DNA from 2 places in the Bacillus sp. LLTC93 genome. Region 2 is predicted to be linked to the other one. Evidence: riboswitches for the same ligand, from Rfam matches in the RefSeq annotation. Region 2 holds a riboswitch; the other holds the start of a gene.
What was found. Region 2 has a riboswitch for S-adenosylmethionine ahead of C6W18_RS12215 (methionine biosynthesis PLP-dependent protein). Riboswitches for the same ligand answer to the same signal wherever they lie in the genome.
Positions count from the first base shown of each region.

Region 1: linked by a shared signal. The riboswitch ahead of metK (methionine adenosyltransferase) and the one ahead of C6W18_RS12215 (methionine biosynthesis PLP-dependent protein) in region 2 are both predicted to bind S-adenosylmethionine.

Region 1 covers NZ_PVME01000007.1:30,497-33,885, forward strand. The annotation lists gene pckA (phosphoenolpyruvate carboxykinase (ATP)) at 1-1,306, opposite strand, end outside; SAM riboswitch class I at 1,534-1,668, shown strand; gene metK (methionine adenosyltransferase) at 1,862-3,064, shown strand; gene asnB (asparagine synthase (glutamine-hydrolyzing)) at 3,213-3,389, shown strand, end outside.
Region 2 covers NZ_PVME01000003.1:521,960-525,348, reverse strand. The annotation lists gene C6W18_RS12225 (YjcG family protein) at 1-126, opposite strand, end outside; gene C6W18_RS12220 (alpha/beta hydrolase) at 179-919, opposite strand; SAM riboswitch class I at 1,140-1,261, shown strand; gene C6W18_RS12215 (methionine biosynthesis PLP-dependent protein) at 1,340-2,458, shown strand; gene metC (cystathionine beta-lyase) at 2,455-3,389, shown strand, end outside.

The DNA.
Region 1 (3,389 bases), on a different contig from region 2:
CCGTACCATAGCCGCCGCCAGTCCAGCCTGTATTTACAAGGAATACTTTTGCGCCATGCTCATCAATTTTTTTGCCAAGCATTTCAGCATAGACGTGAGCTGGAAGTGGCAAGAATGGTGAACCGAAGCAAGTAGAGAATGTTGTTTCTGGTGACGTCACACCACGCTCAGTTCCTGCTAATTTACTTGTGTAACCACTCAAGAAATGGTACATTGCCTGTTCTTTTGTTAAACGGCTGATTGGAGGTAAAACGCCAAACGCATCAGCTGTTAAGAAGACAATGGCAGATGGATGACCTGCAATACTCGGTTTCACAATGTTATCAATCATTTCGATTGGGTAAGCAGCACGTGTGTTTTCAGTAAAGAATGTGTCATCATAATCCGCTTCACGTGTTTCCTCATCAAGCACAACATTTTCAAGCACTGATCCGAAGCTGATGGCTTTGTAGATTTGTGGTTCTTTTTCTTCACTTAAGTTCACACATTTCGCATAGCATCCGCCCTCGATATTGAAGACACCTGTGCCAGACCACCCGTGTTCATCGTCTCCGATCAGCTTACGGCTTGCGCTTGCAGAAAGCGTTGTTTTCCCAGTACCTGAAAGGCCGAAGAATAACGCGACATCTCCCTCTTGACCAACGTTTGCTGAGCAGTGCATTGATAAAATATCTTGCTCAGGCAGCAGGTAGTTCATGACAGAGAAAATCGATTTCTTCATCTCTCCTGCATACTCTGTTCCACCGATAAGAATCGTCCGTTTTTCAAAAGAAACGATAATGAACGTTTCAGAGTTCGTTCCATCTGTTTCAGGATCTGCTTTAAAGTGAGGTGCAGATAAGATGGTGAAAGGTTTTTCGTTTGATGATGGCGTTGATCCATCAGGTCTGATGAATAGCTGCTTTGCAAAGAGATTGTGCCATGCAAATTCGTTTATCACTGTAATCGGCATACGGTATCTTTCGTCAGCGCCGGCAAACCCTTCAAAGACAAATAGTTCATCACGTTCTTTTAAGTATGAGACAACCTTTGTATATAAACGATCAAATGCATCTTTAGAGATCGGCTGGTTTACATGACCCCAATCGATTTTATGCTCAGAGCTTTCTTCTTTGACGATAAATTTATCTTTAGGCGAACGTCCAGTGTAAGCACCAGTTGTGGCGCGGACAGCTCCTGTTGATGTTAAAACGCCTTCATTACGTGCCAAAATCTTTTCAACAAGTTTCGGAACAGATAAATTTTGGTGCGTATTTTCTAATGAGAGCAATGACTGCAAATCTTCTTTTAAATCCACTGAGTTCATAAAAAAACCCTTCCTTTACCGTTGAATTTGTTTGTTTTGATTAGTATAACACATTGATAATAATAGTCTATACTATTTAAATATTTTTGTGTGTGTTTTTTCATTTCTGCTATGAAAATATGCTTTTTGGTGATGCTAATGATGTGGTGAAAAAAGCGGGGAGATAATTCCTATGAAGCATTGACATGACGCAAGGGTTTAAGATAAGATATCTTATTGAACGGATACTCTTATCCCGAGTTGGTGGAGGGACAGGCCCGATGAAGCCCAGCAACCGGTTTCTTACGAAAAAGGCATGAAAATGCTGAGAAACCAAGGTGCTAACCTGATGCAAGGTACAAGAACACCTTGAGCGATAAGAGTGAAAGGCATGCGATCTCAGACCCTTTCCTCGCAATGAAGGAAATGGTTTTTTTATTTTTGGGACATCATATGAACAAATTGCCAATAACATCTCTAATATAAACGTTTTCATATAAGAGGGAACGAGTTCCGTATCATATTGGAGGCCTCATCTTGGGATGATGTGGCCTTGTACAGGAGGAAATAGCCATTATGAGTCAAAATCGTCGTTTATTTACATCAGAATCAGTGACAGAAGGACATCCGGATAAAATCTGTGATCAAATTTCAGACAGCATTTTAGATGAAATTTTAAAGAAAGATCCAAATGCACGTGTCGCCTGTGAAACTTCTGTAACAACCGGTCTCGTATTAGTAAGCGGTGAAATTACAACGTCTACTTATGTCGATATTCCAAAAACGGTACGTGACACGATTAAGGAAATTGGCTACACACGTGCGAAATATGGTTTTGATGCGGAAACATGTGCTGTGCTAACATCAATTGATGAACAGTCTGCTGATATTGCGCAAGGTGTAGACAAAGCGCTTGAAGCACGTGAAGGAACAATGACTGACGAAGAAATTGATGCGATTGGTGCAGGTGACCAAGGGCTTATGTTTGGTTTTGCAAACAACGAAACAGAAGAGCTGATGCCGCTGCCGATTTCACTAGCGCATAAATTATCTCGTCGTTTAACAGAAGTACGCAAGGATCAAACACTTGCATACCTTCGCCCAGATGGAAAAACACAAGTAACAGTTGAATATGATGAACAAAACAAACCAGTTCGTATTGACACGGTGGTTATCTCTACACAGCATGCACCAGAAGTGACGCTTGAACAAATTCAAAGCGACTTAAAAGAGCATGTCATCCGCCCAGTGGTTCCAAGTGAACTGATTGATGAAGAGACAAAATACTTTATTAACCCAACAGGCCGTTTCGTGATCGGTGGACCTCAAGGGGATGCTGGTTTAACTGGACGTAAAATCATCGTTGATACGTATGGCGGCTACGCTCGTCATGGCGGCGGTGCTTTCTCTGGTAAGGACGCAACAAAGGTTGACCGTTCTGCGGCATATGCTGCTCGTTACGTAGCGAAAAACATCGTAGCAGCTGGCCTTGCAGATTCTTGTGAAGTACAACTTGCTTATGCAATTGGTGTTGCACAGCCTGTATCGATTTCAATTGATACATTCGGAACAGGAAAAGCTTCTGAAGAAAAATTAATTGAAGTGGTTCGTGCGAACTTTGATCTACGTCCGGCTGGCATTATTAAAATGCTCGATTTGCGTCGTCCGATCTATAAACAAACAGCTGCATACGGACATTTTGGCCGTCACGACTTAGATCTCCCGTGGGAAAAAACGGATAAAGCCGACACGCTTCGCAAAGAAGCATTAGGACAATAACAACATAGAAAACCGCTTATTTTAAGCGGTTTTCCTTTTGATTAAAAAAAATTCTACAAAAAGCAAAAAAATGTGAAACAAAATCGGACAAATAACTGTCTAATTATAGGTCTACTTTTAAGAAATAACATAACGTGGAGGCAATAATATGTGTGGGTTTGTTGGTGTATTTAATCACCGTCCATTGTCCGAAACTACTGAGCAGGAAGAGTTAATTAAACAAATGAATCGTCTCATCGTTCATCGTGGTCCGGATGATGAGGGATACTTCCATGATGAACATGTAGGATTTGGATTTAGACGTTTAAGTATTATAGATGTTGAA
Region 2 (3,389 bases):
TTCAAAAGGTGTTCTTAATGTTAAATGAGGCGGTATGAGTGCATAGTTCGGATCATAACGTTTCCGATAAGAGTTCGCAACATCTTGCAATTTTTTTGATGGAAATATAACAACTCCGTATTTCATCATGTTCCCTCCTGATTAAGAAAGTATTTATTATTGTTTATTATAACAAAATTCAGTTGATTAACGAATATGGGAGCATTCTTTTTAACGAAGGGGCAATGAGTGGCTGCCAAAACGTCCATTTATGATCCCCTGCGAATGTCTCAAATAAATAATCCGCACCAGACTGTTCAAGAAGGGCTTTTAAGTCTTCATTCGGTTTGATAAAATCAAGCACTTGGCCATCTGTTGTTTTCACAGCCGTTTCTTCCAATCCAATTTGATGGATAATGGCATAATGAGAAAGTGCTGTTGTCTGTTTGACGGCTTCTAAGACCGACTTATCAACATATGGAGACTGCAAAATCAGCCCACCAAATAAAGAAGGATAATCAATAGCTGTCATGAGTGAGATCGTAGCGCCTAGTGAATCCCCAATAAATGTACGTCCTGACCCAATTTGATACGTTGGATAGTGTTCATCAATATAAGGAACAAGTTCATTTGCCAAAAAGCGTTTATACGCCTCAAACTTTGTGCCATCTGGGTGATACGTATTTCGCCTTTCAGTGACATTTTCATAAGGAACACCAATGATAATCGAACGTTCCATTTCTTTGTTTTGCATCAATTCTTCCGCCTGTCTGCCTATTTTACCTAAGCGGAAATAATCATGACCATCTTGTGCAATGATGACATGATATGTATAAAGAGGGGAGTAATTAACTGGCAAATAGATTAAAACGGTCATGTCCGTTCCGAGTTCTTTTGACTGTAAGATTTCCTCTTGTATGATTCCTGTTTTCTTCACCATAATCCATTCCTCCAGCTAACCAAATTCATCACAAGTGAAACGTTTCCATTCATTGTAACATGAAAAACATCGTTGTTCCTATATGCTAACATGCAATCAAATCGACTGACATCCATTCTGTTATAAAATACAGAAAATTTTAATTAATCATGACATTTCCCCTTGAAAAATGAGTTTTAATGCGTTACAGTATTAGGAATTAGAACAGACAGACAACACATTCTTATCGTGAGAGGTGGAGGGACTGGCCCTTTGAAACCTCAGCAACCGGTATGCATCACTTCATGTGATGTACCAAGGTGCTAAATCCAGCAAGCAGCTTTTTTGCTTGGAAGATAAGAGGAAGCGATTAAACCCCTTCTTCTTATGAAGAAGGGGTTTTCTGTTTTGAAATCAGATTTTTACTTAGGATGGTGTCAAATGAAAGAACATGTGGAAACGAAATTAGCGCAAATTGGAAACCGTAGCGAAGAGGCGACTGGCACTGTCAGTCCTCCCATTTATCTTTCAACAGCATACAGACATAGAGGCATAGGTGAATCAACAGGTTTTGATTACATTCGAACGAAAAACCCAACTAGACAACTTGTAGAGGATGCGATTGCTTCGCTAGAAGAAGGGACGGCCGGTTTTGCTTTCAGTTCGGGAATGGCAGCGATCCAAACGATCATGGCTCTATTTGAGAGCGGAGATGAACTCATTGTCTCATCAGACTTATATGGCGGAACATACCGTTTGTTTGAAAACGAATGGAAAAAATACGGTTTGCGTTTTCTGTACGATGATTTTTCAGATGAAGACTGTTTACGCTCTAAAATCACGCCAAACACAAAAGCCGTCTTTATTGAAACGCCGACAAATCCACTCATGCAGGAAGCAGATATTCAAAAAATAGCGCAGATTGCAAAAGAGCATGACGCTTTGGTGATTGTCGATAACACCTTTTACACACCAGTCTTGCAAAAGCCGATTACGCTTGGAGCGGACATTGTCATTCATAGCGCAACCAAATATTTAGGCGGACATAACGACGTCCTTGCCGGGCTCGTTGTCACAAAAGGGGAGCAGCTATCTGAAGACATGTTCCAGCATCAAAATGCCATCGGAGCGGTTCTATCTCCATTTGATTCATGGCTTTTAATGAGAGGGATGAAAACATTGGCTCTTAGAATGCGCCAGCACGAGGCAAATGCGAAGGAGTTAGCAGAGTTTTTAGAGAAGCAGCCTGAGATTCAAGATGTTCTTTACCCAGGAAAGGGAGGGATGCTGTCATTCCGAGTAGCCAAAGAGGACTGGGTCAATCCATTTTTAAAGCAGCTGAAAACGATTTGTTTTGCTGAAAGTCTTGGCGGAATCGAAAGCTTCATTACGTATCCTGCCACGCAAACGCACATGGACATTCCAGAAGAAATTCGCATTGCAAACGGTGTGTGTAACAAACTGCTTCGTTTCTCTGTTGGCATTGAGCATGTGGATGACCTAAAAGCAGATTTGAAACAGGCACTATCACAAGTAAAAGAGGAGGTACACGCAAAATGACCACACACGATTGGACTCTCGAAACACAACTTGTTCATAATGCGTTTAAAACAGACCGGTCAACAGGTGCAGTCAGTGTGCCGATTCAGCATGCGTCCACATTTCATCAAAGCAGCTTTGACGAATTTGGCCAATATGACTACTCCAGATCAGGGACACCTACACGTCAAGCATTAGAGGATACCATTGCAGCGTTAGAAGGAGGAACAAGAGGGCTTGCCTTTGCATCAGGCATGGCAGCCATTTCGACCGCTTTTCTTCTTTTATCAAAAGGAGATCACGTCCTTGTCACAAGAGATGTGTATGGCGGAACATTCCGTATGATCACGCAAGTCCTTTCGAGATTTGGAATTGAGCACACCTTTGTGGATATGACAGATTTAAATGAAGTCAAACAAGGCATTCAATCGAATACGAAGGTCATTTATATGGAAACACCGTCAAACCCTACACTAGGCATTACGGATATTGAAGGCGTCGTCCAGCTTGCAAAAGAGCATGACTGTTTGACCTTCTTAGATAATACGTTTTTAACGCCTGCTCTTCAGCGGCCGCTAGACCTTGGCGTTGATATTGTGCTGCACAGCGCAACGAAATTTTTAAGCGGCCACAGTGATGTGCTGTCAGGCTTAGCAGTGGTTAAAGATGAGAAGCTGGGAGATGACCTATATTCGCTGCAAAACTCCTTCGGTGCGGTCCTTGGCGTACAGGATTGCTGGCTTGTGTTAAGAGGGCTAAAAACCCTTCAGGTCAGATTAGAAAAAGCAAGCCAAACGGCATTCGAACTGGCTTCATTTCTAAAAGAACATCCTGCGGTGAAAAAAGTATACTACCCAGGCTTAGATGACCATCCAGGTGCAGACATTCAGCGTAAGCAAGCAAGCGGAGCAGGAGCTGTTCTCTCATTTGAACTAGAAAACCAAGCGGCAGT